Regions from separate parts of the Alteromonas sp. OM2203 genome, predicted to be linked through region 2. Evidence: predicted binding sites of a transcription regulator. Region 2 holds the regulator's gene; each other region holds the start of a gene.

Region 1 (8,079 bases), 2.1 Mb from region 2:
ATTCAAGGTTTTGCAACAGTCGTTCAGCTTTAAAGGCCTTGTTTTGGCGAATAAATAGGTCACCTAGAAGAAGTGCAGAATCAGGATCTTCCATTAACGCATCTTGATGACGCTCAAGCAGCGCAAGCGCTTGTTTGTCTTGCTGTGTTGCCATATAGACTTGGCTTAGCATTAATACTGCCTGCAGGTCATCAGGCTCCTGCTGTAAATAGGCATTAAAATCTTTTGCGGCTGTTTCCATGTTGTTATTAAAGAAATTCGTTAAACCGCTTATGTACAGCAACATGGGTTGAGAGGTTATCAGCTCAGGGTCGAGCTGCGCCATGAAATCGTTAAGCTCTTTTAGCTTTGCATTATCAATAGCTTGCTGGTTGTCTCTACTTTGTAGCCAGCTGTTGAGTAATATGGCTAGCGGATCGTTAGGCGTGTCTTCAATAATTTCATCCACGAAAAGCTTAGCCGTATCATAGTCTTTCGCTTCTAAATACAAGTCCACTAGGTTACGCAGGGCTATAGGGTCATCGCGGTTAAACGTTAGTGCTTTTTGTAAATGCGCGGTTGCTGCGACGGTATCACCTTGTCGGTAAGCAAGCTGGCCCTTCAATCGCCATGTGATTGCGTTTTCTGGTTCTAAAGACATGGCTTTATCGATAAGAGAATTCGCTTTTGCTAAGTCTTCATTTTGAAGGGCAATAGAGGCTAGGCCGTTTATAGCTGGCACGAAGTTAGGTGTGCGTGAGACTATAGTGTTGTAGTCCCGTAGGGCGCATTGCTCATCTTCCAGTCTAGTGCACGCAGTTGCACGAATCATTAACCACTCGCGCTCTGCTTCACCCGACAGCTTGGTTAAATCAGCAAAGTCGACAATCTCCTGATATCTGTTCAAAAACAACCAAGTGTTGCCGAGAGGCTCTGCCAGAAGATTAATATCGGCACCCATTTCCAGCGCTTCTACAAACTCCATCTCGGCCGCAGTAAGATAGCCATTAATAAGCAGTATTTCGCCCATGAGGATTTTTGCAGCTAGGTTTTCAGGGTCTTTCTGTAAGCTATTTTTTAGGTGGATATAGGCTTCGTCGTACTCGTTTTGATTAAACGCAGTAAGCGCTTTTTCATAGTCCTCTGAGGTGGTAGCGAAACTGTTAAAAGCGATTAATGATGAGGCAACTGCGGAAACGAGTGTGCGTTTCACGATGCCCTTTTTATTATTAAAGAAATCCATATAAACCTTCTATACATAGCCAAGCTGATGGCTGAAAAATAGCATAAAAAAAGGTGGCCTGAGCCACCTTTTAAAGATACGTGCTTTTTACGCGTTTTTAAACAATTATACGCGACGCTTACGTCTGTAAAGCACAAGCCCCAAACCTAGACTCATCAGTGCTAGAGCACCTGGCTCGCTGACTTCAGTTGGAGGTAGAGTCGTTTCATTTTCTAACCCAACGGTAAGTGAAGAAAGTTTAAAACCTACGTTATTGATAGAACCGCTCGCGCTCTGGTCGAATACGGTATTGTAGGCGCCAACAAGCCAATACTTAGCGGCGGTTAGATTCTTTGTGAATGAAGATTCGTAATAGTTCTCTGAATTTTTTGTTTCGCTAATGTCAAAATGGCCAAGTGCGCCAGTAATTACAGTGTCACTTACATCTGACCACGTAAAGTCACTAGTGCCGGTAAACAAAGCGTTAGCGCTATTATAATCGAGACCTGCAACAGTGACATCGTTCTCTTCGCCGCCATCATGGTAATTTGCAGAAAAAGTTCCGCCAGTTAAGACCACTTCTTGGTCAAACGAAAGTAGGATCATGTCAAAGTCTCTTGAACCATGATCATTGAAGTTGTCAACAGAATGGCTGTCTCCCCAAGGCACATAATTTCCATTACTATTATTATACCAAACTTGATCTTGGTTCGTCATACCGTAACCGTATGCTCGTGTGCCAGATATACAATTTCCATAGCTATTGATGCTGCAGTTTGTGTAATCGACCAGAGTCGCTTCTTTCACAGACTCATCTTCTGTACCTTCATCCCATGTATTGGTGTTGAAGTCATAGGTCAGTGCCTTACTTCCTGTGTCACTCCATGCAGAAACAGAAACTTTTACGTTAATGCCGTCAATCATAATACCTTGAGAAGCATCGGTACCCGAAAAGATATTGGTAGTACGGGTACTTCCAACACCGTCAACAAGCGTGTAAATTGCTTCATCTAATGCTCTGTCGCTAGCATAAATGCTTGTACTAAACGGAAGGAATAAAAGAGGAATACTTAAAAATTGCTTCAATTTCATTTTTGGACCACAACGACTATGAAAATATTTCCATGTCTAATGCATTTAATGTGCCACTTTCTAGGTGTATAATTTTATTGTTCTTTTTTGTGGGTTTGATTGGTTTGAGTAAAAAAAACTGACAGGTTGGACCACCTGTCATTGATCTAAAGTCTAATTTTCTTAAATGGATTTTTTACGGCGCCACATGACGAATAGAGAGCAAGTCATTAGTAGGCCGATAGTTCCAGGCTCAGACACTTCGGTTGTATCTGGTGTACCTGTTTTTTCTGTGACAGAGAAACCAATATTGGCAAGTTTGAACGCGTCGTTACCTATTCTTCCGTCGGTTTCACCAAATACAGTGTTGTACGCTCCCACCAACCAATATTGGGCCGACTCAGTGAACGTAAAGTCTGCGCGGTGATCTAAATATTCACAACTTTCGATGTCAAACGATGCTGATGTTAGGGCATCTGCAACTATATCACTCCACGTGTTAACGCCAGAAGTTAATTTCGCCGTATTGCCAAGCGCTGCTACAGAGACTTGACTGTCGTTACTGTTGTATAGCCAAGAAAAGCTAGCGCCGGTAAGCGTTACCGCAGAATCGAACGATAGCAACACAAAATCATAATCCCGTTCTACGTTTGTGAATCTGTAGTAGTCCGAGTTATCGCTACCGCTGGAAAAGTAGTTTAGATTATCAATGGCATGGTCTGCACTGCCACGGTAATTTGATTCATCATTATTAGTAACACCATAAGCCCATTTATCAGATATTTTCTCTAGCTTCGCGCCGACTACGGTTTCTCCAGTAATTCCCTGCGTATCAGAAAAGGCAGACATGTCTATATTTAGTCCGTCTATTTGAACAATGGCATTATCTGTTGGAGAGTTCTGAGTTACTTTGTTATCTACCAAGTCATAATTGTATTCACCTAACGGTGAATTGCATACTTTGCTTTGTTCTGATGTTTGACTTGACGAACCGCAATGTGAATAACTCTGCTTGGTATAATAGTAGGTGGCATATGCTGAATTAGCACTTAACGTGGATAGCAAAGCCGTGGAGACTAGTAATACAGACTTCAAAGAAAAGTGTTTTGGAAGTAATAGCATAATTGCTTTCCTATAAAAGAAGCGCTTTTCGCTTCTAGTACATACTAAGATAGCGTTGCACCTTTCTATTGGCGCACACTCAGTAGGTACCTAATTTCAACATGGACTTGTATGATATATGAACGGTGACCTATTTAAGGTATGTTGCCGTATACCTAGTTATTAGTCTTAGTTGATGGGATACGTCAGTCGACGAAGGTTTCTAGGGGTAGCTGCAAGCAATGTCGGCGGAAAATATTGACGGTTCTTTGTTGAACACGTTGCTAGATTGAAGCTGCGTAAGAATGAGTGGGAAAAGACACTGGATTCTTACTATGCTATGCGTTCACGCATATCTATGAAATAATTAACGCAATTGTATATGTAGAAGTACGAGGACATATGTCTGAACAAAAACGTAAAGGGATATACTTACTTCCCAACTTGTTGACAACAGCCGGATTGTTTTCTGGTTTCTTTGCTGTTGTTTCGTCAATGAACGGCCGGTTCGAAGCCGCGGCAGTGGCTATCTTTGTTGCTATGATTTTTGATGGCTTAGATGGTCGCGTGGCAAGAATGACAAACACACAAAGTGACTTCGGTGCTGAGTTTGACTCTATGGCCGATATGGTTTCTTTCGGTGTAGCGCCTGCACTTGTTGCTTACAACTGGGGGTTGACCGAGTTGGGCAAACTAGGTTGGTTAGCAGCCTTTATATATGTAGCTGGTGCAGCGCTTCGCTTGGCTCGTTTTAATACGCAGGTGGGTGTTGCTGACAAGCGCTTCTTCCAAGGGCTTGCAAGTCCTGCAGCAGCAGCTGTTGTTTCTGGCCTTGTATGGGTTGGTGTAGAATACGACGCTGTGGGTACTGATTACGGTTTTATTGTCGCTGCAGTAACTGGCTTAGCTGGGCTATTGATGGTTAGTAACTTTAAGTACAATTCTTTTAAAGAGGTAAACTGGCACGGCAAGGTTCCATTTGTTGGGCTGCTTTTAGTACTACTTATATTTGTTGTTGTGGCAACAGAGCCAGCATTAGTATTGTTCTTAGTGTTTGCTTTGTATGCACTAGCTGGGCCTATCAATACTTTTCGTACCGTTGATAAGGTAACCTTAGATGATGTAGTCGGCGATCACGAAGAAGACGCAGACTTTAATACTGACAAAAAGAAGCAGAGCGAAGGTGAAGACGTTTCTAAACAATAACTGACCAATTATGTGCCTCTAATAAGAGGGTAAATCTTCTCTTATAGTTACAGAGCAAAACATATTCCCGTTATTTTGCCCGTTAAATGAGCTAGTAGTATAAAAAGCGACCGAAAGGTCGCTTTTTTTATATTTATTTCAAAAAACAGTTGACGTGAGCGCTCATTTCCCTAAAATGCGCATCCGCTTCGGGGGAAAAGCAAAACAGTAACCCTCCTGAAGTAAGTCTCTACTACCTTTATAGGCCAGTAAAGACGGGAGTTTAGAAGAAACGCTTCAGAAAATAAATTTTCAAAAAGTGTTGACAACGAAAACTTCCAGCGTATAATGCGCACCTCACTCGAACAGGGTGAGTCACTAAGAAGCAACGGCTTCTAGTGAATGTTCTTTAACAATTTAGACAAGACAATCTGTGTGGGCACTCGTTAAGAGTGTCACATAACGACGATTCATATTTCGATATATTTAATTGAAGAGTTTGATCATGGCTCAGATTGAACGCTGGCGGCAGGCCTAACACATGCAAGTCGAACGGTAACATTTCTAGCTTGCTAGAAGATGACGAGTGGCGGACGGGTGAGTAATGCTTGGGAACTTGCCTTTGCGAGGGGGATAACAGTTGGAAACGACTGCTAATACCGCATAATATCTTCGGATCAAACGGGGCTTAGGCTCCGGCGCAAAGAGAGGCCCAAGTGAGATTAGCTAGTTGGTAGGGTAACGGCTTACCAAGGCAACGATCTCTAGCTGTTCTGAGAGGAAGATCAGCCACACTGGGACTGAGACACGGCCCAGACTCCTACGGGAGGCAGCAGTGGGGAATATTGCACAATGGGGGAAACCCTGATGCAGCCATGCCGCGTGTGTGAAGAAGGCCTTCGGGTTGTAAAGCACTTTCAGTTGTGAGGAAAAGTTAGTAGTTAATACCTGCTAGCCGTGACGTTAACAACAGAAGAAGCACCGGCTAACTCCGTGCCAGCAGCCGCGGTAATACGGAGGGTGCGAGCGTTAATCGGAATTACTGGGCGTAAAGCGCACGCAGGCGGTTTGTTAAGCTAGATGTGAAAGCCCCGGGCTCAACCTGGGATGGTCATTTAGAACTGGCAGACTAGAGTCTTGGAGAGGGGAGTGGAATTCCAGGTGTAGCGGTGAAATGCGTAGATATCTGGAGGAACATCAGTGGCGAAGGCGACTCCCTGGCCAAAGACTGACGCTCATGTGCGAAAGTGTGGGTAGCGAACAGGATTAGATACCCTGGTAGTCCACACCGTAAACGCTGTCTACTAGCTGTGTGTGCCTTTAAGGCGTGCGTAGCGAAGCTAACGCGATAAGTAGACCGCCTGGGGAGTACGGCCGCAAGGTTAAAACTCAAATGAATTGACGGGGGCCCGCACAAGCGGTGGAGCATGTGGTTTAATTCGATGCAACGCGAAGAACCTTACCTACACTTGACATGCTGAGAAGTTACTAGAGATAGTTTCGTGCCTTCGGGAACTCAGACACAGGTGCTGCATGGCTGTCGTCAGCTCGTGTCGTGAGATGTTGGGTTAAGTCCCGCAACGAGCGCAACCCTTGTCCTTAGTTGCCAGCATTAAGTTGGGCACTCTAAGGAGACTGCCGGTGACAAACCGGAGGAAGGTGGGGACGACGTCAAGTCATCATGGCCCTTACGTGTAGGGCTACACACGTGCTACAATGGCATTTACAGAGGGAAGCGAGACAGTGATGTGGAGCGGACCCCTTAAAGAATGTCGTAGTCCGGATTGGAGTCTGCAACTCGACTCCATGAAGTCGGAATCGCTAGTAATCGCAGGTCAGAATACTGCGGTGAATACGTTCCCGGGCCTTGTACACACCGCCCGTCACACCATGGGAGTGGGATGCAAAAGAAGTAGTTAGTCTAACCTTCGGGAGGACGATTACCACTTTGTGTTTCATGACTGGGGTGAAGTCGTAACAAGGTAACCCTAGGGGAACCTGGGGTTGGATCACCTCCTTACCATTACGTCGAAAGACGCACTTGATGCAGTGCCTACACAGATAGTCTTGTTTAAAAATGAAGAACGACACAAGTTTATGGGGCTATAGCTCAGCTGGGAGAGCGCCTGATTTGCATTCAGGAGGTCAGCAGTTCGATCCTGCTTAGCTCCACCATCTACTTGAATCTGAGCTTGAACAACGTTTAAGTGCAGTATACTGAAGGCTTGTAGCTCAGCTGGTTAGAGCGCACCCCTGATAAGGGTGAGGTCGGCAGTTCAAGTCTGCCCAAGCCTACCATTCCTTACTTTAAGAAAGGAAGGTAACAAAGGTAGAAACGTGTCACGTTGGACCCGAAATCCTAATGAATATTTACTGTTTCAGTAAGCATTGATTAGGGTTTTTTACTCTGAAGATGAAAGTACTGCTTTTGCAGGAAACATCGAATGTTCTTTAACAATTTGGAAAGCTGATATTAATAGTAATCAATCAAAATTGAGTAACTGAGAAGTCGAAAGACGTACTTTTTACTCTACTTGACTGAATTGCTTGTTATCTAAGAGCGCTGAAAAGCGTGCTAATCGGCAAGCCGATTAGCAAGAAGATAGCAAGGCAATTCTTCCGATTAGCTTGTCATTCATGCGACATAACTTAGACAGAAGTCAAAAGGCTGTTTGGGGTTGTATGGTTAAGTGACGAAGCGTATACGGTGGATGCCTTGGCAGTTAGAGGCGATGAAGGACGTGTAAGTCTGCGAAAAGCTGTGGTGAGCCGACAAAATGCATTTGAGCCACAGATGTCCGAATGGGGAAACCCACCTGTTTACAGGTATCGTTACGTGAATACATAGCGTAACGAGGCGAACGAGGGGAACTGAAACATCTAAGTACCCTTAGGAAAAGAAATCAATTGAGATTCCCCTAGTAGCGGCGAGCGAACGGGGAACAGCCCTTAAGCTGTATTGAATGTAGTGGAATCCTTTGGGAAGAGGAGCGATACAAGGTGATAGCCCTGTACACGACGCAATCTTTACAGTGAAATCGAGTAGGTCGGGACACGTGTTATCTTGACTGAATATGGGGGGACCATCCTCCAAGGCTAAATACTCCTAACTGACCGATAGTGAACCAGTACCGTGAGGGAAAGGCGAAAAGAACCCCTGTGAGGGGAGTGAAATAGAACCTGAAACCGTATACGTACAAGCAGTGGGAGCACCTTCGTGGTGTGACTGCGTACCTTTTGTATAATGGGTCAGCGACTTATATTTAGTAGCGAGGTTAAGTGAATAACGGAGCCGTAGCGAAAGCGAGTGTTAACTGCGCGTTTAGTTGCTAGGTATAGACCCGAAACCCGGTGATCTAGCCATGGGCAGGTTGAAGGTTGAGTAACATCAACTGGAGGACCGAACCCACTAACGTTGAAAAGTTAGGGGATGACCTGTGGCTGGGGGTGAAAGGCCAATCAAACCGGGAGATAGCTGGTTCTCCCCGAAATCTATTTAGGTAGAGCCTCGGACGAATTCC
Region 2 (8,079 bases):
TTGAATGTGGCGCACATTATTCAAGGTGAGGAAAACAAGGCCGAGGCTTTGAGCGCACTAATGGAAAATCTCGAACTAAATGCCGATGACGTGGCAGCAGTTGGCGATGATATGCCTGACACAGGTATGTTTAAGCATGTAGCAGTCAAGATTGCGGTTGCCGATGCGCATCCTTTTGTCGCTAAACAAGCCAACTGGATTACCACACTCCCGGGGGGGTTTGGTGCGGTTCGTGAAATATCGGACACCATTTTACAAGCCAAGGGTGTGGCGAATGAAATATTCGGAGCAAGTGTATGAGCCAATTTGGCTTTAATCGCTTAGGACTCAGTATATCTTCGCTTTTTATTCTAGCGATGTTGATGTATGTACCAACATGGATGGAAGAGGAGCCAGAAGCGCAGAGCAGTGGTGAAAATGACGCATTAAAGCCCACTTATAAAGCGAAAAATTTAACCACGACCCTCTACAATCAAGAGGGGGAGCTGAACCATAAGGTTTTTGCTGAATCAATGGAGCATTACGACCAACTAGGTTTTGTCTTGTTTCAACAACCTAGATATACCCTTTATACCGAAAATGCAACGTCTCCTTGGGTTGTTACGGCTAAAGAAGGCACACTCTACAACAACGAGCTTATTCAGCTGGAAAATCGCGTTGTTATTGAGAACCAAACGAGCGATGATTTTGTCCAAAGCTTATCAACCGAATATATTCAAATAAATTTGGACACCAAACAAATGACTTCTGACCAGCCCGTTGAAATACAAGGTACTCAGTACGTTATTTTGAGCAATGGGTTTAACGCGAATTTACGCACACAAGAATACGAGCTATTAGATCATGTACAAACCACTTATTCCCCTAGCAACTAGCCTTTTTCTTGCCATCGCTAGCGGTGCGGTGATCGCGAGCGAAGACGACTTTTCGCAGCCCATAAAAATAGGTTCAAACACCCAGTTTATTGATGGGAAAAACAAGACTGCACTTTATAAAGAAGACGTTCTCATCACACAGGGTTCACTACTGATTGAAGCGGACGAAGTTGAAGTTATCGCCAGTGAAGGTAGCGGTCGTGAAATTTTCATCGCTAGAGGCAAACCGGCGAGCTACTCTCAAACTTTAGAAGACGGCACGCCTGTTTCGGCAAAAGCCAATGAAATTCGTTACGAGGTTATTAACCGCACCATTTCTCTCGCTGGCAATGCCGAACTTCAGCAAGACACGAGTAAAGTGCAAGGTGACAACATTACATTTGATATGATTACCGAGCAATTGCTTGCTACTGGCGGCAGCGGAGAAGATGGTGAAGGTCGCGTTACGACGGTATTTACGCCTGACACCATTCGTAAAACATCGAAAAAGCAAGACAAAGATAGTGAGGACAACAAATAGCCATGGCCACTCTTAGCGCAACTAACCTTGCTAAGGCTTATAAATCTCGTCAAGTGGTGAGAGACGTTAGCCTTTCTGTTTCTACAGGGCAAATTGTTGGTCTTCTTGGTCCAAACGGCGCTGGTAAGACCACCACGTTTTATATGATTGTAGGTCTGGTACCCCTGGACAAAGGCAAGATTGAAATTGACGAAAACGAGCTCACTCATCAACCCATGCATGAGCGCGCACGCCGCGGAATTGGCTACCTTCCACAAGAGGCATCAATATTTAGAAAGTTGACCGTTCACGAAAATATCATGGCAATTTTGCAAACTCGTAAAGATTTAAATTCACACCAGCAAGAAGAAGAAGCTGACGCACTACTTGATGAATTTAATATCAACCATATACGTAATAGTGCGGGTATGAGTTTGTCGGGTGGTGAGCGACGCCGGGTGGAGATAGCACGAGCGTTAGCGGCAAATCCACAATTTATTTTATTAGACGAACCATTCGCTGGTGTTGATCCAATATCAGTTAATGATATAAAGAAGATAATACAACATCTTCGTGATAGAGGAATTGGTATCCTTATCACTGACCATAACGTACGAGAAACATTGGATGTTTGCGAAAAAGCGTACATTGTGAGTCATGGCGAGCTTATTGCGCAAGGAACAGCGGAACAGGTTTTAAGTAATCAAAAAGTAAGGGATGTATACCTAGGCGAACAATTCAGGCTATAGTTAATGTAACCGAATTGTCATTTTTCAATTTCGCTCTGGTATATTCAATTTAGAGCATTTAAATAAGACGTAGATGAAACCATCTTTACAGCTAAAATTTAGCCAACAACTTACCATGACACCTCAGCTTCAGCAGGCTATTAAATTGCTGCAGCTGTCTACTCTTGATCTTCAACAGGAGATTCAAGAGGCGCTTGACTCTAACCCACTGTTAGAAGTTGAGGAAGGTAATGACGAGCCTCAATCAGAAAAGAACAATCTCGATAATGATGATGGAGCATCAGAAGCGTCTGCTACTGCATCAAGCGACACCCTGGAAGCCGGAGATGCGTTAGAAAAAAACGATCTCCCTGACGAGTTGCCTATCGACAGTACGTGGGATGAGTATTATTCCGCATCTTCAGCGCCAGCGCCAGGTCCATCAAGTGATGATGAACAGATTTTCCAAGGCGAAACTACTGACGATATTCAAGAACACCTTTCTTGGCAGATGCGCCTGACCCATTTCTCGGAAACTGACCGGGCAATTGCAACGGCGATTATTGACTCGATTGATGAATCTGGCTATCTAACCGTCTCTCTTGAAGAAATTCTTGATGCGGTAAACGATGATGACTTAGAAGAGCCTATAGAGATGGACGAAGTAGAGTGCGTATTAAAGCGTATTCAAATGTTCGACCCCATTGGTTCTGGTTCACGGACACCTCAAGAGTGTTTAATGGTTCAGCTTCGCCAATTTTCAGACGATACGCCGTGGCTCGCTGAAGCGAAGCAGTTAATCGAAGAGTACTCTGACCTTCTTAGTAGCAAAGACTATCGCACGTTAATGCGTAAGAGTCGCCTGAAGGAAGATCAGCTGCGTGAGGCTATGCGTTTGTTACAAACCTTGAATCCTCGCCCAGGTAGTGCTTTAGTTACTAAAGAGCCTGAATATGTTATTCCTGATGTTTCAGTCGCCAAAAAGAATGGTCGTTGGGTGGTAGAATTAAACCCCGACAGCCTGCCTAAATTAAGCGTGAATCAACAGTACGCTGCGATGAGTCGTCGTGCAAAGAACAGTAGCGACTCTCAATTCATCCGCTCACACATGCAAGAAGCCAAGTGGTTCATAAAGAGCCTAGAGTCACGCAATGAAACCCTGATGAAGGTTGCGAATTGCATTGTGCAGCAGCAGATGGGTTTTTTCGAGCACGGCCCGGAAATGATGAAACCAATGGTGTTAAATGATGTCGCAGAAATGGTAGATATGCACGAATCGACTATTTCTCGTGTGACGACGCAAAAATACATGCACACACCACGTGGTATTTTTGAACTGAAGTACTTCTTTTCAAGTCACGTTGCGACAGAGTCTGGTGGTGAGTGTTCATCCACCGCTATTCGAGCATTGATCAAGAAGCTGGTGGCCGCTGAAAATGTTAGCAAGCCGCTAAGTGATAGCAAGATTGCTTCATTGTTGGCCGAGCAAGGCATAAAAGTCGCTCGGCGGACAATAGCAAAATACCGGGAATCGTTATCGATCCCGCCGTCGAACCAACGCAAAAGCCTTATTTAAACGGGCTCTATAATATAAGGAAGACGAAATATGCAAATCAACCTTACTGGTCATCATGTCGAAATCACCGACTCTTTGCGTAATTATGTCGATACGAAGTTCAGCAAACTTGAACGTCACTTTGATCACATTTCTAATGTGCATGTCATCCTGAACGTTGAAAAATTAAATCAAAAAGCCGAAGCGACTGTTCATTTAAGTGGCGCAGAAGTATTCGCATCCTCAGAAAACACCGACATGTATGCGGCGATTGACAGCATGGTTGATAAACTCGACCGGCAAGTAATCAAGCATAAGGAAAAACTGAAAAAACATTAGTAGTTAATTAAGCATGGACATACAAGCCATCGTAAGTCTGGACCGCACTGAATGTGCGGTTCAGTGTAATAGTAAAAAACGAATTCTTGAGATAATCGCAGATATTGCCGCCAAAAATAATGAGAACATCGACTCGGCGACGGTACTCAACAGTCTAATGTCTCGAGAGCGTATGGGAAGCACGGGTATCGGTAACGGTATTGCCTTGCCTCACGGACGTTTAGCGGGTCTCGATAAAGTAATTGCAATTGTCGTAACCTGTACACCGGCTATAGATTTTGACGCCTTAGATGAAAAGCCGGTAGATATATTTTTTGCTTTACTGGTTCCTGAAGAGCAAACCGAAGGGCATTTACAAACCTTGGCAACAGTTGCCGGTAAACTGAGCGACAAAGAGACGATTAAGGCAATACGCCGCGCTACAAAGAGCGATGAGATCCTCTCTGCATTATGTTAATTTCTAATGCCCGTTTGTATTTGGGCAATTGAGCCGTTTCAATCGATAACGCAAACAAGATAAAACCAGTCTATTAGGGAGAAATGAGGTGAAGCTGATTATAATCAGTGGTCGTTCGGGTTCTGGTAAATCTGTGGCGCTACGAGCACTAGAAGATTTAGGCTATTACTGTGTTGACAACATTCCGGTAAATCTACTCCCTACCCTCACTCACACGGTTGTTGATGAATACGATCAAGTCGCGGTGAGTATTGATGTCAGAAATTTACCTAAGAACCCTGATGACCTAGTCGAGATACTTGATTATCTACCCTCATCTTGGTCGATGACGATTGTTTATATCGACGCAAGCGACGATGTACTCGTCAAACGCTTTAGCGAAACCCGTCGTCTTCATCCTCTCGCCAAACTTAACAAATCACTTTTTGAGGCAATAAAAGCCGAATCTGCACTACTTGCGCCTATTGTAGAAAGAGCAGACCTGTATTTAGATACTGATAAGCTAACAATACATCAACTCGCGGAGTTAATTCGAGAGCGCATTCTTGGTAAAAAAAGCTCTCGTCTTGTATTGGTATTTGAATCATTTGGCTTCAAACACGGTATACCAAAAGACGCCGACTATGTTTTTGACGCACGCTTTCTACCAAACCCTCATTGGGAGCCCGACCTTAAGCACCTTACTGGCCTTGATGCACCGGTAGAAGTCTTCTTAGGCTCACAACCAGTGGTAACCAAGTTCATTTGGCAAATTCAAAACCTGATAACCACATGGCTACCTCATTTAGAGCGCAACAACCGAAGCTATGTCACCGTCGCAATAGGGTGTACCGGCGGGCAGCACCGCTCGGTATATATCGCTCAGACTTTATCTAAAACCTTCGGCGAAATTCATCCAGATGTTCAAATTCGCCATAGGGAGTTAAACCAATAATGACGATTCAAAAAACGCTCACTATTGTAAACAAGCTCGGCCTGCATGCTAGAGCAGCTACACAGCTTGTTAAACTTGCAAATCAATTTGACGCCAAGATCATTCTGAAAAAAGGCGACAAGGAAGCCGACGCCAGTAGTGTTCTTGGCTTAATGATGCTGGAAAGTCATCAGGGTGAGCAAGTCGATGTTATTGTTGACGGTGTTGATGCCACAGACGCGCTTGCTGCTATCGAGCAGTTAATAGAAGGCAGGTTTAATGAAGACGAGTAGTCACACGTCTAATTGATTACTTAATATACTTTCAGTCTGGTATTTATCAAATCTTGCGCAAAAGCTATGCAATTGTCATGACAGGATCATTATAATTGCGATACTCTACGGCCACTTAGGCGTTAACGCCTGCACCGTTTATTTTTTCACCCTATAGGAATAACGCCTTATGGCAGAAGCGCTTGTTTCTAAATACGTACAAACACAGCTACGCACACTCAATGCTGCGTTAGTAAACGGGCAATTTGTATCTGTACGTAAGCTTCTGCTCGAATTGCCCCCATCTGATGTTGCCCACATACTTGAGTCGAGCCCCAGCCGGACTCGTGATGAGCTTTGGGAGCTGATTGATAGCGACTTTCACGGTGATATTTTAGAAGAACTATCTGATGATGTTCGAAACGGTATTATCACAAAGATGCTCCCCGCCAATGTGGTTGATGCACTTGAAGAAATGGATACCGATGACTTGGCAGAAACGCTGAGTAGCCTTCCTGAACCCGTGTTGGCAGACATTCTTGATTCAATGGATGCACAAGACCGCGTACGTGCAGAGCAAGCGCTATCTTACGGTGAAGAAACCGCTGGTTTCATCATGAACACCGATACCATTACCTTGCGTCCAGATGTAACCATTGATGTAGTTCTTCGCTACATTCGCTTAAAAGGAGAGTTACCGGAAAATACAGACACCTTCTATGTGGTTAATAGAACGGATAATTTAGTTGGTATTATTCCCGTGGCCCGTTTGCTCACTGCTGACACTGACGACAAAGTATCAGACGTTATGGACGAAGAGTCGGAAGCCATTCCGGTAAACATGCCAGATGATGAAGTGGCAAGCCTGTTTGAGCGTTATAATTGGCTTTCAGCGCCGGTAGTTGATGAAAATCATCGCTTAGTGGGGCGAATTACCATTGATGACGTAGTTGATATCATTCGTGAAGACGCTGAACACTCAATGATGAGTATGGCGGGTCTTGATGATGATGAAGATACCTTTGCGCCTGTTATGCAAAGTACTAAACGCCGTTCCGTTTGGCTGGCAGTTAATTTAGTGACTGCGCTAATGGCTGCAATGGTAAGTGACTTATTTGAAGCCACGCTAAGCCAGCTCGCCGTATTAGCTATATTAAATACTATCGTACCGAGCATGGGCGGCGTGGCTGGTAACCAGACACTAACTCTTGTTATTCGGGGTATGGCGCTCGGTCATGTAAATGCCAGTAACTCGCGTTGGCTTATCAGTAAGGAAATCTCTATCGGCTTTTTAAATGGGGCAATTTGGGCTGTGCTTATTGCCTCTGTTATCGCACTCTGGAAGCAAGATTACATGCTGGGCGTTATTATCGCCTTTGCGATGATGGTAAACATGATTGCGGCAGCGCTTGCCGGCGCAACCTTACCCATGATCATGAAGCGCCTTAAAATAGACCCAGCGCTTGCTGGAAGCGTTATTTTAACTACGATAACCGATGTGGTTGGTATCTTTGCCTTTTTAGGTACGGCAACGCTGTTTTTAATTTAAGCCTAAAAAACAATCATCCTTAATTAGGATCTAGCAATTTTTGATATTATGCGCTTAGGCAATTAACGAATTGGCTGTATACCCATTAATATTCAGTTTGTATCCGACACCCCATACGGTTTGTACTAGCTGTCCGCCATTTTCAATGCTGTTAACCTTATCAAGTTTAGTGCGTAGACGATTAATATGGGTGTTTACCGTATGTTCGTACCCTTCGTGATTATAGCCCCACACCTCGCTAAGTAGTTGGTTGCGAGAAAAAACCTGATTGGGATGACGACAGAAATAATTCAACAAGGTGAATTCTCGTGCTGTTAGTGTCAGCAATTGCCCATTAATCGTCACGCTGTGATAACGCAAGTCGACGCTAAGCGGGCCTATCTCGATACGCTCGTCACTACCACCGGAAGCTCTCGTGTTTTCGTGGTTAGGCATACTTCTACGCATATGAGAGCGAATACGTGCTGAAAACATACGTTCGTCAAACGCACCAGTAAAGTAGTCATCAACACCCGCTTCATAATAATTTGCCTCATCTACCTCTGTGTAGACCTTATCTGCTAGAGACATATCACTTTCAACAGCCACTACCCAGCTTTCGGTATTAGCGTCTACAAGAGTTTTAATACGCTGCAGGCACATAGTATTACTGTGCGATTCAACAATAATAAGTGAATACTGCTGCGCCTTAAGCAACGACTCTGCGGATTGAAAATTAGAGACTGCGTCGTAAAGAAAACTATGCTTACTTAAGCATTGCGATATATTTTGTTGAAACTTATTTCCAGTGTAGATGATAAGGATCATAACTCGCTCCTAATTCGCCAATAAAAAACAAGACCCGACCCTTCGTGTTTTTATTTCACATTAATAACAATTTTTTGATTGATAA
Region 3 (8,079 bases), 800 kb from region 2:
GAGCACAAACGTTTAAGTAACGGACAAAGCTTGTTAGAGCAAGCGCAAACAAGTGTGTATAACTTGTATGAAAACGATGAGGGCAACGCGCTTTCTGTCATACAAAGCAGCATAGAGCGATTGGGTGAGTTAGAAGCTCACGACGCTAGTCTTACCCCAATGATTGCACTATTAAACGATGCCGCCATTCAAGTAGAAGAAGCGGCAAGCGAGTTGCGCAGCTATTGTGACCAATTAGAAATCGATCCTTTACGCCTTCAACAGGTTGAAGCTCGTTATGCTAAGGCAATGGATTTGGCGCGTAAACATTCAGTCATGCCCGAGGCCCTTTATCAGCACCATCAAGAATTGGCTGCTGAGTTCGCATCATTGTCGGATCAAGAGACGCTTTTAGGCACATTAGAAAGTGAAGTTGCCGAGGCGAGAACAGCTTATTTAGTTGCAACACAAAGCCTTTCGGAAAGTAGGCAGCGGGCGGCGCAAAAGCTAAGTAAAGATATTGAAACGCAAATTCGTCAGATGAATATGCCTCACGCAAAAGTAGACATTCAAATACAGTATGATGAACTTAAAAAACCTGTAAGTACGGGGCTGGACTCAGTGGAATTTAAGGTCTCGACTAACCCGGGTCAAGACGCAGATAAACTGGACAAAGTCGTGTCAGGCGGTGAACTTTCTCGCATTGGGCTAGCGATTCAAGTGATTGCAAGCGACCATCACGCCACACCAACAATGATTTTTGACGAAGTGGACACAGGCATTAGCGGCCCTACAGCCTCTATTGTTGGCGGCTTGCTTCGTAAGCTAGGCAGCCAATCACAAGTAATGTGTGTAACGCATTTGCCTCAGGTTGCCGCCCAGGCACACAATCAACTTTTTGTAACCAAGATTACCGATGGTGAGAGCACAGAAACCCAAATGCTGCCGCTTACCAAGCAAGATAGAATTGACGAACTTGCGAGACTGCTAGCCGGCGATAAAGTTACAAAATCAGCGTTAGCGAATGCAAAAGAGCTGCTTAAAAGCGCTGCATCGAACTAAAATGCAGTTGATTGGTCATAGTTGTCAATGTAGCATGCCTTCGCGCTTGCAATAAAACAGCCGCGAAATTCGCATTAGCGAGCTTCGATGGCACTAACAAAGGCAATACTGGACAAATTAACGAATGAAGTTGCACCATCTATTAGTAATTCTTGGTATCACATTAACATCAACGGCTTGCTCGAACTGGATCTATCGAATCGACGTTCCTCAAGGAAACTTTCTAGACCAGAGAGACGTTGAAAAGCTACGCGTTGGAATGACAAAAGAACAAGTTATCTATGTACTAGGAAATCCGGTTGTCCAAGACTCGTTCGACGATGATACTTGGTACTATGTATATGATATGAAGCGCGGAATGAAAAAACGCGGAGAAGATTTTCAAAAGCAAATGGTCATAAACTTTGTCGATGACAAAGTGACAACTGTTGAAGGTGACTTCGAATTATCTGAAGACTTCAACACACCGCTTGATAATTAATATCACTTTAAAAGCAGCCATCTCGCGCTGCTTTTTTATCTTACTTTGAAAATAAAACTGTTTGTGGAGCTCGCTCTGCGTCTTGCTAAGAGGTTTTCTAATGGAGCATAGTTTTTGGCATAGTAAATGGCAAAAGAACGAAATTGGATTTCATGAACCAAAAGGCAATGCACTTCTTGTAAAGTACGCGTCTTTTCTACTCGGTGACGAAACCTCTAAAGCTTCTTTAAAACGTATATTTGTACCACTATGCGGGAAGACAAGAGACATAGGCTGGTTGCTTTCTCAAGGATGTGATGTAGTAGGTGCTGAGCTTAGCGAATTAGCAGTCATTCAGTTGTTTGAAGAGCTAGATGTGAAGCCTACCGTTACCACGACAGCAAACGGTAAAATTTATGCTAAAGATAGTTTGACCATATACGTCGGTGATATCTTTAAGCTAACGCCAACCGACTTAGGTGAGGTAACGGGTGTTTACGATAGAGCAGCATTGGTAGCACTACCTAGCCCGCTTCGCGAGCAATATGCTGCGCATTTAATGGCCATTACTCAATGCGCACCGCAGCTAATCATCTCATTCGAGTATGACCAGAATGAAATGGCCGGCCCTCCCTTTAGTGTAAATGAAGATACAGTTACGTCCCTTTACTCCGATAACTACACTATCAACCGTCTTGAACGCTCTGTATTAAAAGGGGGTTTAAAGGGTAAGGTTGAAGCTGATAATCTAGTATTCGCTCTTCACGTTAAATGAATCGAGCGTGCAGCAGCGAATATTGTTTTAATCTCCAAATAATCAATGTTTCGACAAGTTTTCAACTAAGCTACATTGTCTATTTGCGAAGAACGCTATACGCCAATCAGCGCTTCTATCCCAAACAGTATTGCACCAATTAGCCCACCGACAATCGTGCCGTTAATTCGCACTTTTTGGAGGTCTCGCCCAATATTCAGCTCCACCTGCTGCGCCATTTCTCGCTCGTCCCAGCTATTTATCGTGTCACGAATATGACGTGTGAGAAACTCAGCCAGCTCTGGCGCCATATATTTAGTCGCTTCACCAATATGCTTGTTAAATGCTTTTGCTAATTCACTGTCTTGCGTCAACGTAGTGCCTAAGTCTGTTAAGAGGCCAGAGACCTTTACCTCTGCTTTACCATTTTTCTCTTCAAGAGACGCTAACAGCCATTGATGGAACTTGGCCCACGACTGCTGAACATAGGCGTTTAGTGCTGGATCATTAATAATCTTTTCGCGGTAGCTGTTTACCTTTTTCTCCATTAATGGGCTGTGCTGTAACTCGTATAAAAATTCGTGCACCTGCTCATCAAAGGCATGGCGAATCGGATGGTGCTCATCTTCGTATATGTCTTCTAAAATACTCGAAACGGCTTTTACAGCAATTAACGCACCCTGTTCACTCAACCAGCTAGACGGCAACAACTTTTCAATTCGGCTGTATTCGGTTTTTAACCAAACAACTAATGTATCTGCTATATAAATCTGGGTCTCAGGCTCCGCGAGCAGTTTGGCTAGTTTTCCTAGCACCCTATCAAGGACAACTTGATGCTGCCGCTCTCTCGTCACAGCGCCTAATGACGTTACCATAAGCTGCCTGAGGTCAAGTTCATTAATACCTTTCTGAGCGGTTTTAGCGATAAACGCTTTCACCGGTTTATCATCAAGTACACGCATCACGCCAGCCAAAGCATCACACAAAAATCGGCTCAAACGAGCAGAGTTTTTCTTTTGGGACAACCATCTTCCCGCTCCTTTGGCAGGATCACTATCGCGAATAAGCTTTTCTATCGCTTCGGGATGAAAGAACTTTTCTTTTACGAATAATGACAAGTTATTAGCAATAACAGACTTATTGCTAGCGACTATGTTGGTGTGAGGAATGGGATATTTTGCAGGTATTGGTTTAAACAGTGCGGTCACAGCAAACCAATCGGCGAGGCCACCAACGAGCGCTGCCTCACTGGCCATCTTTATAAGCCCCAACCACCAGGCACCTTGCAATTCTGTATAAAACTTAGGAAATAATATTGTTGAAACAAATACACACGCGGCAAAAATTAAACAGTACAAGGCTAGCCGCTTAGCTTTATTCAATTGTGCATATTTGTCCTGCATCTACTGCTCCGTTTAGATTAATCGTTTGTCATCTTGGCCGATTAGATGTATGTCGTTTTTTTAAAACGTTCTTAACCACAGAAGGAAAATATCTAAGGCGCCTTGCTCAGGCGATGTAGCTTTACTATTTTTCTCTGACTATTAATAGCGTTCTTACCACCTCTTATCTGTGAAGATACAGAAGTCGGCAAGTCGTACTCATCATTTAGTATGCAAACAATAGGCCTTATCACCAAACCGGAGAGTCTCGGCATCACGTTAAAACGGATTTTTTGTTACTGAGTCATCAAGTAGCTCTAATTCAGCTATTGCCAAAGTTGTTATTAGGATCGCTTCTCGGATGAGAAGGTGGGCAGCGTTCAATAAATAAATTGCACACATATTCAGCCTTTACTTACTCTATCACCCCTATTTTATATTGCGAAACCATCATCAGTATCAGTGCATTTCTTGGTGTCATCTCTGGACACCCACTTAAATCTCTCAGCGGATTGACACAAAATCACATTTCTCAGACGCCTCCTCTCACTTTAAAGCGGAGTTTCGAGTGTCTGTCCACGTCTGTACTTTCGTAAATGTTTTACGTGCAAGTTTTGGACACCCACTTAAACCTTATTAAGTTAGCTTCAAACCACTTTTCTCAAGTGTCTGTCCCTTTCTTTAATGCAAAGCTTCAATTAAATGTATGTCCCTTTCTGTGCTCTAGCGAGCTTAGTGTCTGTCCACTTCTGTACTTTCGTGTATCGATATCTCAGATGGTCAAATGCACTACACGTTAGTTGATGAGGCTATTAAGCTAATAATTACGCCACCGCGTTGAGTTCCGCCTTTCGAACAAAAACGCTATCCTTTTGTTTTAATTATATTTTAAATAATGGCACGTAACGTGAAAAACGTGATGAGTAATGTGATAAATAACGTTGAAGTAAAACTCGACAGTTTACTGATTAATACATCGAAATAAGCGTGCTATCAAAAATATATAAAAACCGTTAAGGATATAAGAATATGAAAAAGTCTATTTTAACCTCAACAGCGCTTCTGCTTTCTGCATCTCTTCTTTCTGGTTGCGTTATACATGTGGGGAATGCTGGTGCATTGGATGGCAGTGACTTAAGCTCTATTCTAGGCAATATAGACATTGCAGAAGGAAAGCATGCCGGCGATATTTCTTCGGTAAACGGTAATGTTGAGATTAGCGACAATGCGGGTGCTGACGAAGTCAACATTGTTAACGGCAACCTTGAAATGGGTAGTCATGTGACTGTCCGAAATATTGATATCGTCAATGGAGACGTGAATGCATCTTCACATTTAACTGTGCTTAAAGACTTAGAGACTGTAAATGGAAACGTAGCGCTGCCTTCTCAAAGTAGCGTGGGCGGCAGCGTTGAAACAGTAAATGGTGATATCACGGCAGCAGATACCAAAATAGAGAAACATATCAAAACACTAAACGGTGATATTACGCTTTCTGGTAATTCTCACGTACATGGCGATATTATTTACAGAGAGAATGAAAGCTCATGGGGAAACAAATCTGATGACAAACCTACGCTGTCTATAAGCGCTTCAGTTACTGTTGAAGGCAATATTATTTTAAAACGCCCTGTCAATTTAGACATTGAAAGCGAAACGTTAAAACAAAAAGTCGTTGTAAGCTATGGTAGTGCGCAGTAACGTATCGACATTATTTTGTAGCGCTGTGTTTAAAACCTTATGACCGAACAAGAAAAAATGCTCGCTGGCGATTTATACTACCCGTCAGACAAAACATTAACGGCATTGCGTAAGCAATGCCGTATTCAATTAGACGAGCTCAATGCGACCTGTCAAAGTGACCATAAAAAGCGTACAGGACTATTAAAAGCCCTTTTCGGTTCGACGGGGAAAAGGCTTTACATTGAGTCTTCGTTCAAATGCGATTACGGTGAAAACATCTATGTAGGCGAAAATTTCTACGCCAATTTTAACTGTGTTATTTTAGATGCGGCCAGAGTAACCATTGGCGATAACTGTATGATCGCTCCTCAAGTTGGGCTCTACACCGCTACTCATCCAATTGACCCAGTTCGACGGGCTACAGGAATTGAGTTTGCAAAACCCATAACCATTGGTGATAACTGCTGGATTGGTGGAATGGCTGTTATAAATCCCGGCGTGAGCCTAGGGGATAACGTGGTTGTTGCCTCGGGCTCTGTAGTAACAAAATCTTTCGGTGATAATGTTGTTATTGGAGGCAACCCAGCCAGAATTCTTAAACACGTAGAAGTAGAGAAGAGCTAAACGTGCGGGATTTTATTGCGAGCAGATCGAAACTTACCTTCATTTCCTCAACTCAATTTTTTGCCGCCGCCTAAAGTTGATAATTGGAGGCGGCGACATGAAAAGCTAATCTATTACTTCACTATTTAACTTAACAGCTATAAAAACTGTATGAGGTTAATCCCTCGTAGGAGCGAAGTCTGGATTAACGATACGTTCACCATTGTCTAAATCGTCGATAAGCGCTAGCTCCTCATCAGTCAAATGCACACCACCATACGCTAAATTTTCCGCCAAGTGCTGTTTACTGGTTGATGAGGGGATAGCGTAAATATGACGTTTTTCCATCCACGCCAATACCACTTGTGCAGGTGTTGCATCGTGATTTTGAGCAATTCGCATCAGCGTTTCATCCTTCATGACTTTCCCCACCGCGAATGGCATATAAGCGGTCGCTCGAATTCCTTTCTTTTTACAGGCTTCCACTACTTTTTTATTTTGCATGAAAGGATGGATCTCAATCTGATTGGTATACACTTCACCCTCGCCTAAAATACTCTCTGCTTTGTCTAGCAGGTCGATGGTAAAGTTCGACACACCTATGTGTCGCGTCAAGCCGTCCGCTTTTGCTTGCGCAAGACTTCCCAAATAACTTTCTAACGTTATGTCATTTCCAGGATAGGGCCAATGGATAAGCAGTAAATCGACGTATTCTAGCTTCAATTTTTCCAAACTTTCATGCACGCTTGGAATAAAATGAGCGTCTCCCAATGACTCATGCCACACTTTCGTTGTAACAAAAAGCGAGCTTCTGTCTAAGCCACTGGTCTTGATCGCGTCTCCCACTTCCGCTTCATTTCCGTAAAACTGGGCGGTGTCTATGTGTCTAAAGCCAACATCCAGCGCCTTACTGACTGACTCTCGGGCTTCCTCGCCTTCTAAACGAAATGTTCCCATTCCCAACTGAGGCATGTCTTTCATTACCATCTCCTTTTCCGTGTCTTAGATTTTCGCTACGTCACGTAGCATATTCCTATTTTGCTACGCTAAGTTTCACTAAGAAGATCGGTATAAACACGGTATAAATTGACGCATTCAAAAAGAAAGGATAAATATTTGTTGAACCCTCAATAAGAGGAAGACATAAAAAAAGCCGCTAGTAATGATTAGCGGCTTTGTTAGTGCTGTGTAAAAGCGAGTAGTTAGCTATTTGCGTTTTGCTGGGCGCCCAGCACGTTTACTTAAGCCTTGTTGCTTACGTACTTTATGCTTTTTAACCGAGCGGCGCATGCGACTTAAACGCGCATGGTCAAGTTTGCCCTGTCTCACGTTGATCATAGTTTGCGTTTCATCTGGCAGCTGAACATGGCTACGTAGCGCGTTTACATCTTCTAACCCAAGCTCAACCCACGCACCTTGAGGCAAACGTTTTTGAAGCTCTATTGGGCCATACTTAACACGTATGAGTCGGCTAACCTGAACACCTTGTGATTCCCACAACCTACGTACTTCACGGTTACGGCCTTCTTTTAACGTTACGTTATACCAGCGGTTCATGCTTTCATCTTCGGCATGTTGTGGGGTTGGAGCGCCAGAGATGGTAAGGAATTTCGCTTCACCATCCTCAAGCTCAACGCCTTTTTGCAAAGTATGCAGCGTTTTACCCGTTACTTCACCAAATACGCGAACGGCATATTCGCGCTCTACTTCGCATTTAGGATGCATCAGGCGGTTTGCTAACTCACCATCATTGGTAAATAACAGAAGGCCGCTAGTGTTCATATCCAAGCGGCCCACCGTGATCCAACGGCCCAATCGAATAGCTGGAAGTCGGTCAAATACTGTGTCGCGCCCTTCTGGATCATGACGGCTGCATAGTTCACCTTCAGGCTTGTTATACATTAGAACACGGCATACCGGTTGTTCAGTTTGGCGAGACAATAGATGCCCATCTACGCGAATTTGTGCGGTGTGGTCAACTCGATCGCCAAGGGTTGCTTTGGTGCCATCGACCGATACACGGCCTTCTTCAATCCAACGTTCCATTTCTCGTCGCGAGCCTAGCCCTTGGTTAGCCAGTACTTTTTGCAACTTTTCAGTCATGGTTTTCACTCTTAATTGCTTGTTTACGGTCGCACGGTCTATTCAGACGGTGC
Region 4 (8,079 bases), 1.6 Mb from region 2:
CTCGCCTTTTGGGGTGGACTTATAATATTGCTAGGCTTGGTGAAGCTTCTGCTGCCTAACGGAAAAATCAGAACAGCTTGGAATAAGGTCATGCATGCGCTGATGTTTAGCTTTGGCCGTATAAGCGTTCTGTTAATCAGGCTTTTTAACAACGTAGATATTCAGTGTTCTGTTCACGGTGTGTTATCTAAAAATAGTTGGTATTTGATTATTGCAAATCACTTGAGTTATTTAGATATCATTTTACTAATTGAATTTGCCACCCACCGCATCCCTGCCCCTAAATTCTTTTTAAAGAAAGAGCTTATTTGGTTACCTTTTGTAGGGCTTGGGGCCTGGGCTCTGGATATGCCATTTATGCACAGATACACCCGGGCTTATCTAGAAAAATATCCTGAAAAAAGAGGCAAAGATCTGGAAACAACCAAAGCCTACTGTGAGAAATTTAGAACTGTGCCTACTACGGTAATCAATTTTGTTGAAGGAACGCGGTTCACGCCTCAAAAACATCTTTCCAAACAAAGCCCGTACAAGAATTTACTGCCGCCGAAAGCTGGCGGCGTTTCCTTTGCCTTGTCGGCTATGGGTGAGCTATTCACTAACGTTTTAGATATCTCATTACTTTATCCCGAGAACAAGCGCCACCCTATGATGGCAATGCTAAGCGGCAGAATGACGAAGATTGTCATAGATGTAAACGTTACGCCGGTTCCTGAGTTACAACAGCAGTCAGAACGCACGGAGTCTGAATTTCGTCTTTATTTTCAAAACTGGTTAAACGGTCTATGGGAAAATAAAGATAATCGTATAAAGAAACTGTTGGAGTCCTAGTCAATGGAAGTCAGTGCATCAGTACGCGATCACTTTATCAATTTGGTAAACGACGTTTTCCCAAATTTAACAACAGAGGACCCTCTATATAGCGTGATAGCGCTTGGGTCTATTCTGATTATCGCAGCGCTTATTTATGTTATCGCGCGATTGTTGGTGCGCCCTCAAATCGCTAATTGGGTATATAAATCGAATAACAGGTGGGATAACGCACTTCAAGAGCACGGCTTTTTTAGGCGTTTAATGCATCTTTTCCCTGCGCTGTTTATTTATGTCACCACACCGGTTTTAATAGATGGCGAAGCCGTCATGCATGGCATGGTTATTAAAAGTGCCCAGCTTTATATGTTGTACAGCGGTTTACTGGCCCTCTACGCAATGCTGAGTACCGTAGAAGACGTTTACAATGCGTCGGCCTTTTCACGCAGAGCGCCCATTACAGGGTTCATTCAGGTTACAAAGCTAGCTTTCGCTATTATCACCATACTTCTTAGTATTTCGTTGATTGTAGATAGAAGCCCTCTGCTTATTGTGTCTGGTCTAACCGCCATTGCTGCGGTATTGCTATTAATTTTCAGAGACACGATTTTGGGCTTTGTTGCCGGCATTCAAATTGCGGCCAACCGTATGTTCAATACCGGCGATTGGATTGCGATGCCCAAGTATGAAGTAGATGGTGAAATTCTTGAGATAGGGTTAACGAACGTTAAGGTACAAAACTGGGATAAAACTATTTCGACATTGCCTACCTATAGTCTTACTACAGAGGCAGTGAAGAACTGGCGTGGAATGCAGGAATCGGGTGGGCGCAGGATTAAGCGTGCCATTTTTATCGATGTGCATTCAATCAAGCTCTGCGACAACGATATGTTGGAGCGTTTTTCAAAGATTCGCTATATCAACGAATACATTGATAAAAAGAAAAACGAACTGCGTGCTTATCACAGAGATTACTCTATTGATGAGTCTGACTTACTAAATAGCCGTCGCCTGACGAACATTGGCACCTTTAGGGCTTATCTGGAAGCTTACTTACGCAAGCATCCTAATATTAATCAAGAGCTAACCTTGATGGTTAGACAATTACCCCCGAATGAACTTGGCCTTCCCCTAGAAATTTATTGCTTTAGCGCAGAAAAGGAATGGGTGAAGTATGAAAAAGTACAGGCTGATATTTTTGACCACGTAATGGCGATGCTTGACCTATTCGACCTGCGTGCTTATCAAAGAGACGGACATCTCTCACTTTTGGCAAGCCGTGAACAGAGTGTATACAAGCATGATACGAAAGAACACGAAGAGCGTAATGCTCGCGAAAGTCAAAACGATGAGGGAAGCTACGATTCCCCTCGTAATGAAGGTCAATAGCGCAATTCATTCTCAAAGTAAGCGCATAGCCAGAAGCTAGCAGAGCAAAACACTGAGGCTTGAGCACCTAAGCCAAATAATACGCGAAAAAAAACCGGCACAAATGCCGGTTTTTTTATAACGCTTAATGTTTACGCCAAGGCATAGGCCATCAGTAAGCACAGTACTAAACCTGTAACGCCAAAAAAACCGTACTCGATTTTTTCCTGCATACCTTCAGCACCTGCTTTAGCAGTCATTAAGCCCATAACGATGCTGCTTAGCCCTAGCGTAAAGGCAATTAGCGCAACACCAAACATAATTGCATTAATCCAATCAGCCATTGTGATAACCCCTTAAAATAATTGGCGGTATTATGCACCAATAATTCAGTTTTGAACATGCTGGATTGGTTTTAATACACTACCGTGAACCAAAAATTGATCTTAGTCAAAATTGCTAATTTATTAGTCTATTCACCAAATAGTTAATAAAGACTAAGCTAGCCAATGCATCAACAACAAATAAAGCAATGAAAAATAAAGAAATTTAATCTTGGCAAGGGCATTGCTCTATTCAGTGCAAAGAACATCATTTTGTAGCTTTAGTAAATCAGTGACAGAGCAAGGCTACGTTTTGTACAAATACAATCTTGTCACGAGTGAATTAAGGAATAACCAATGTCTAAGAAACTATTACTTTCAGTTGCCGTTACCAGCGCTTTAATCAGTGGACACGCCTTTGCTCATGACAAGAGCTTTCAGACCAATAATTGTGACATGGAACTTGATGGTCACATTCAGTACTACCAAGGCAACCTAACCGTAACCATGGACAATGGTTCGGTGATGGAAATTGACGCGAAGCGCAATCTAAAGATCAATGGTGAACCTGTCTCACTTGACCGTGAGCAACAGAAATGGGTTAGCGATTATTACAATAACATAGATACCGCAATTCCTATGACGCTTACCATTGCGAGTGAAGGATTGAAAATTGCTAACGTCGCCGTAACTGAAGTATTTACTGAGTTGTTAGGTGGTGACCAGATGGGCGATGATTTTCGCGAGTTGTTTGACTCACTCGATGCGAAATTGCAAACCTCATTTTATGATGATGCTGGCAATATCCGCATCGATTCAACCAAATTTGAAGAGCCAGGTTGGTTTGACGAAAGCTGGGAACAAGAGTTCGAATCGCAAATTGAGTCTTTAATTAGTGAATCCATGGGTCGAATCTTGATCGCTGTTGGCACTCAAATGCTTTGGGAAGGCGGCGACATGTCTGAATTCGAAGAGAAGATGGAACGCTGGGGTGAAGACCTAGAGTATCGTCTAGAAAGCCAAGCGGCGTCGTTAGAAGAAAAAGGTGATGCCCTGTGCGAAGTACTCAAAAAAGCCGACTATGCTGAAGGCAAAATGCAGGCCTCTATTTCTGGTCTTGATGGGCTCAATTTGCTGGATATCGACCTTCATTCAGAAATGAAAATGTAATCGCTTTATCACTTCATAGCTAAAAGCACCCTGCTGGCTATGTGTCATACGCATAGCCAGCTTTTTATTTAATACCATTAATCTGCATAGATAATTGCCCACTCACAAGGTGCTGGCAAGTTTCCTAGCGAAGCGTGGGAATGCAGGAATAGCTGTTTCCCTTTCAAATTCCCACTAGGCATTGTTCACAACGCTCGCCTTAAAAAAATATCTCATTCCAATAGCACCTTGTATTGCACAGTACCCACCGATTCCCTATAGAATACAAACATAGTTTAAGTAAATTGATGTAACGCGTATTGACAGAAAAGGTATCTAGACAATGACACAGAATTTAGTAATTACCGGCTATGGATGGTTAGCAGGATACGTCGGTAAGGCACTGGCAGGCGATGTTAATATTATCGGAACCACCCGGAGTCACGAAAAATGTTTAGCATTAAAAGACCAAGGCATTGAAGGAGTTGAATACACACTAGGCGATGATCCTGAAGTAGTATGCCGTCACTTATCAAATGCGACGCTATTACTCAATGTACCGCCGGGTCGAAAAAGCACGCACTTAGAAACGTTCACTGCCAATATGACTGCACTTATAGATGCAGCGGTGAGTGCTGGCGTTCGTCATATCGTGTTTGTTAGTACTACATCGGTGTACGGAGATAGCACTAATGAATTGATAAATGAAACCAGCGCTACGGCTCCGCAAACAGAATCAGCAAAAGCGCATGTTGCTATCGAGAACTATTTGCTTGCAAAACGAGACCAAATTGACGTTAGCATTCTTCGACTAGCCGGCCTTGTTGGTCCCGACCGTCACCCCGCACGTTCACTTAGCGGACGGGAGCTAGATGCAGGTAATAAGAGAGTTAATCTTGTCCACATTAACGATGTTGTGGAAGCACTTAAAAAAATTATTGGTAGTGTGCCAATTAACGGCATATTGCATTTATGTAGCTTGTCTCATCCAAAGCGAGGGGTCTACTATGTTGATGCCGCAAAAGCGTTGAACATTGAACCGCCCTGCTTTGCAGATACTGAGAACTCTCCCTCAGGGAAAGTCATCGATGCCCACAAGAGCTGGGAGCTGCTTGGTGTTTCGCCACAGTACAGTGACCCCTACAGCATGTTTTAAAGCAAAAAAATGGCAAGCTTGTTTCCAAACTTGCCGTTTTTTATTTTGCAATTACGTTAGCCGAAGAGACTTAACCCAAAGTATTTAACCGCAACGGTGTTAACAAAAATCACGAGCAATATTAGCGGTATGAAGGTTTTCAAAGACACATCTACGTACTTCTCAAACCAACTACCTTTATAGCCTTGGCTTCCTTCTTCAAGCGAGGCATTAAAGTTCGCGCTTTTCCAGCGGTAAATAACAAACAAGCAAATTAACAGGCCATTAAGCGGTAAAATGGTGTCGTAGAATACATCGTAAATTACGTCAAATAAGGATTTATCGGCACCGGCGTAATGCATAAATGACGTGAGCATTTCAACTTTACCAAAAGATAGCGCACTCAATATTGCCAGAATAATCATAATGCTGCCAAGAGAGCCGAGCGCCCATTTACGGCTAACGCCTTTCTCGTCCATTAATGCAGCCACCGGCACCTCAAAAATAGAGACGAGTGAAGTAATAGCAGCAAAGAATACAAGTAAAAAGAACAAGCTTGCGACTATCGATGCGCCAATATATCCAATAGAATCCTGCAACGCCAAGAATATGCTAGGCAGGTAAGTAAATATCATTCCTACTGACGATTCACTTAAGTCATCAGGATTGATATCAGGATTAAAAGAGAAAATAGCTGGCAAAATCATTAGACCTGCCGTGAACGCAACTGCAGTATCAGTTAACGCCACCAACTTTGCAGCGCTTGGTACATCTGCTCGCTTATCGATATAACTTCCGTAAGTGATAAGAATACCCATACCAAGGGACAAGGAGAAAAATGCCTGAGACAGCGCGCCATTAACCACTTCTGCTGTTATTTTAGAAAACTCTGGGACAATGTAGAAGGTCACGCCTGCCATTGCGTTGTCTTGCGTAAGTACGAATATGACTAAGCCTATTAGCATTACGAAAAGCGCTGGCATAAGAAGCTTTGCCGCTTTTTCGATACCCTCTTTTACCCCACCCTGCAATATGAGGTATACCACGCCCACAACCACGGCCATGTAGGCGAAAATAGATTCGGAATTAATAAACATTCCGAACGTATTAGGATCCGCGAGTTTATCTAAATTGCCGCTTACGGCTTCAAATAAGTAACCGAAAAGCCAAACAGTAATTACCATATAAAAAACGGCGATCATAAAGGGGGTAGCAATAGCTAACCAGCCCGCAACCTTCCATTTTTTCTCATTGCCGCTAATATCGCTGTATGCACCCAATGGGTCTTTTTTAGCATGACGGCCCACTGACATTTCAGCCAGCATAACCGGTAAACAAATGGCAAAAACAAAAATCGCGTACATTAATAAAAATGCACCGCCACCGTTTTTAGCCGCACCGACAGGAAAACCTACTAAATTACCAATGCCTACCGCAGAACCTGCAGCAGCCAAAATAAAACCTATGCGCGATCCGAACTGTTCTCTGGCCCCGCTCATATCCCTTCCTCTTGTTGAGTTATTGTTATAGCAATTCGCGGGGTCGATACCTTATGTGTACGTTTTATTTGTACTTATTTTACCGCGCGAACTGGTATTAATTATTATCAGGATGGCGTTTGTTGTTATGACTCACGTGTGGCGTCAACGCGTTGTATTGCTACCTCTATGGGCTCATCAATACGCTGCACCATTCCCAAAAGAGCATGGTAACAGCAGTGAAATAAAAAGTCTTGATGTTGAACTTGTTGAAACGATGAAAGAGCGTATCACCAAGTTACCACTTCACCATTCCAGTCGATAAAATGGCAAGCTTGGTCTCGATCTAGCTTCGAAACATGAGTAATGAGTTGTTTTGCGGTAAATTCAGGCGTAAATAGCTTCTTAGCAGCAACGTTTTTCTGAAAAGGCTTCGACAGTCCTGTATCAACCGTTCCAGGATGGTAACAAACGAGCATAACGTCTTTCACCCTGCGCTTATATTCGACCGATGCGGTTTTCACGAACATGTTAAGCGCCGCTTTTGATGCCCGGTAACCGTACCAACCGCCGAGTCCGTTATCGGAAATACTACCAACCCGAGCACTCAAGCAGACAAGAGTTGAACCCTCTTTGCTAACAATGTTAACGAGATGCTTAAGCCATAACGCAGGCGTAATGCTGTTGGTAGAAAAATAAGCTGACAATGCCTGTTCGCTGATGTCTTCCAATCGTTTTTCAGGGTGTACTTCCTTTTCCTCGTTATGCAAAAAACCCGTGGTAATTAAAACGGTATTTAGCACGACACCCTGTTCGTTTAACTTTTTAACGAAAGCGCCAATATGCGCATCATCTTGTTGCGCTATCTGGTGATAGGTAACGTTTTCTTTTGGCGTAAATTCAGACGCAGGCGCTCGACTAACCGCAATAACTGCCGCGTCATTAAGGCGATATTGCTCGATAAGTGCGCTGGCTATGCCACCTGAGGCGCCTACAATTAGCACATTATTTTTCATTTGCGTCTCCTGGAATGCAGCGATCACATTGACGTTTTTTCCCCGTCAGTAAATAGGAAATAGTGTACCTATGTTTGGCAAACACATTGTAGAATGCATCCGCGAAATAACGAATAATCGGCCAGCGAAGCGGAGCATAAAGCCAACCCATTCCTACTGCCTTCCACGCTTCATGAGTCACGTCTAGCCCAGTTATCAAAGTACCATCGTCGCGAAGACCATGAATTCTGGCGTTAAGGGCATCCCAATCTAATGTTGGATAATTCGATGAGAAATCCGGAGACTGAATGTCTACCAACGTCAATTTGTTGTGCTTGTCTCGTTTGCTTAAATGTTTCATTTCGGCCATGCAAAGTGGGCAATAGCCGTCGTAAAATATAATCACGTTAAAATACCTCTGCTAAACCGAGCGTGTCTCTTCGTTTTCAGTGCGTTTGCTTCTGAAAGCGTGCGCACAGCGACCAGCACTTATCTCTAAGTGCCAATAGCTTAAAATCTTTTTGGACCGCTTTGCGTTATTCTTATTTAATATTCGTTTATACGATAAAAAAACACGCTTGGATGACTTGTGTTGCAGGCTGCTCGCACCCACACTAGGTTCAAAGATTAATAGAGGTTTTACTATGGCAAATTTACAAGTCGCAACCTTAGCAGGCGGATGCTTTTGGTGCATAGAATCAGCTTTTAACAGTGTTGATGGTGTGGAAAAAGCAATTTCTGGTTATGCGGGAGGTCATAAAGCTGATCCTACATATGAAGAAGTTTGCGGGGGTAACACGGGCCATGCTGAGGTAGTACAA

What was found. The regulator sigma-54, encoded in region 2, starts transcription at its own class of promoters, with help from an activator protein. The targets are predictions, from matches to a motif close to GTTGGCACGNNNNTNGNNT.
Region 1: a site for sigma-54 is predicted at 2,333-2,351, ahead of xdp1 (exosortase-dependent surface protein XDP1). Genes of this name have one in related genera too.
Region 3: a site for sigma-54 is predicted at 4,532-4,550, ahead of ACM0P2_RS07245 (DUF4097 family beta strand repeat-containing protein). Genes of this name have one in related genera too.
Region 4: a site for sigma-54 is predicted at 2,733-2,751, ahead of ACM0P2_RS16500 (DUF2884 family protein). Genes of this name have one in related genera too.

Annotation. Positions count from the first base shown of each region.
Region 1 is NZ_CP183209.1:2,932,804-2,940,882, reverse strand. It holds gene prsT (XrtA/PEP-CTERM system TPR-repeat protein PrsT) at 1-1,222, opposite strand, end outside; gene xdp1 (exosortase-dependent surface protein XDP1) at 1,328-2,293, opposite strand; gene xdp1 (exosortase-dependent surface protein XDP1) at 2,456-3,394, opposite strand; gene pssA (CDP-diacylglycerol--serine O-phosphatidyltransferase) at 3,776-4,579, shown strand; rRNA gene ACM0P2_RS13045 (16S ribosomal RNA) at 5,046-6,578, shown strand; tRNA gene ACM0P2_RS13040 (tRNA-Ala) at 6,658-6,733, shown strand; tRNA gene ACM0P2_RS13035 (tRNA-Ile) at 6,780-6,856, shown strand; rRNA gene ACM0P2_RS13030 (23S ribosomal RNA) at 7,243-8,079, shown strand, end outside.
Region 2 is NZ_CP183209.1:801,863-809,941, reverse strand. It holds gene kdsC (3-deoxy-manno-octulosonate-8-phosphatase KdsC) at 1-300, shown strand, start outside; gene lptC (LPS export ABC transporter periplasmic protein LptC) at 297-875, shown strand; gene lptA (lipopolysaccharide transport periplasmic protein LptA) at 844-1,395, shown strand; gene lptB (LPS export ABC transporter ATP-binding protein) at 1,398-2,123, shown strand; gene ACM0P2_RS03585 (RNA polymerase factor sigma-54) at 2,197-3,678, shown strand; gene hpf (ribosome hibernation promoting factor) at 3,709-3,996, shown strand; gene ptsN (PTS IIA-like nitrogen regulatory protein PtsN) at 4,010-4,453, shown strand; gene rapZ (RNase adapter RapZ) at 4,542-5,387, shown strand; gene ACM0P2_RS03565 (HPr family phosphocarrier protein) at 5,387-5,659, shown strand; gene mgtE (magnesium transporter) at 5,829-7,187, shown strand; gene ACM0P2_RS03555 (winged helix-turn-helix transcriptional regulator) at 7,242-7,994, opposite strand.
Region 3 is NZ_CP183209.1:1,598,823-1,606,901, reverse strand. It holds gene recN (DNA repair protein RecN) at 1-1,041, shown strand, start outside; gene ACM0P2_RS07260 (outer membrane protein assembly factor BamE) at 1,166-1,522, shown strand; gene tmpT (thiopurine S-methyltransferase) at 1,623-2,276, shown strand; gene ACM0P2_RS07250 (DUF445 domain-containing protein) at 2,372-3,658, opposite strand; gene ACM0P2_RS07245 (DUF4097 family beta strand repeat-containing protein) at 4,667-5,338, shown strand; gene ACM0P2_RS07240 (sugar O-acetyltransferase) at 5,378-5,944, shown strand; gene dkgB (2,5-didehydrogluconate reductase DkgB) at 6,101-6,904, opposite strand; gene rluB (23S rRNA pseudouridine(2605) synthase RluB) at 7,130-8,026, opposite strand; gene scpB (SMC-Scp complex subunit ScpB) at 8,065-8,079, opposite strand, start outside.
Region 4 is NZ_CP183209.1:3,741,139-3,749,217, forward strand. It holds gene ACM0P2_RS16485 (acyltransferase) at 1-831, shown strand, start outside; gene ACM0P2_RS16490 (mechanosensitive ion channel family protein) at 835-2,199, shown strand; gene ACM0P2_RS16495 (hypothetical protein) at 2,331-2,522, opposite strand; gene ACM0P2_RS16500 (DUF2884 family protein) at 2,859-3,671, shown strand; gene ACM0P2_RS16505 (NAD-dependent epimerase/dehydratase family protein) at 3,994-4,806, shown strand; gene ACM0P2_RS16510 (sodium-dependent transporter) at 4,863-6,284, opposite strand; gene ACM0P2_RS16515 (hypothetical protein) at 6,412-6,588, shown strand; gene ACM0P2_RS16520 (SDR family NAD(P)-dependent oxidoreductase) at 6,554-7,279, opposite strand; gene ACM0P2_RS16525 (thiol-disulfide oxidoreductase DCC family protein) at 7,269-7,664, opposite strand; gene msrA (peptide-methionine (S)-S-oxide reductase MsrA) at 7,903-8,079, shown strand, end outside.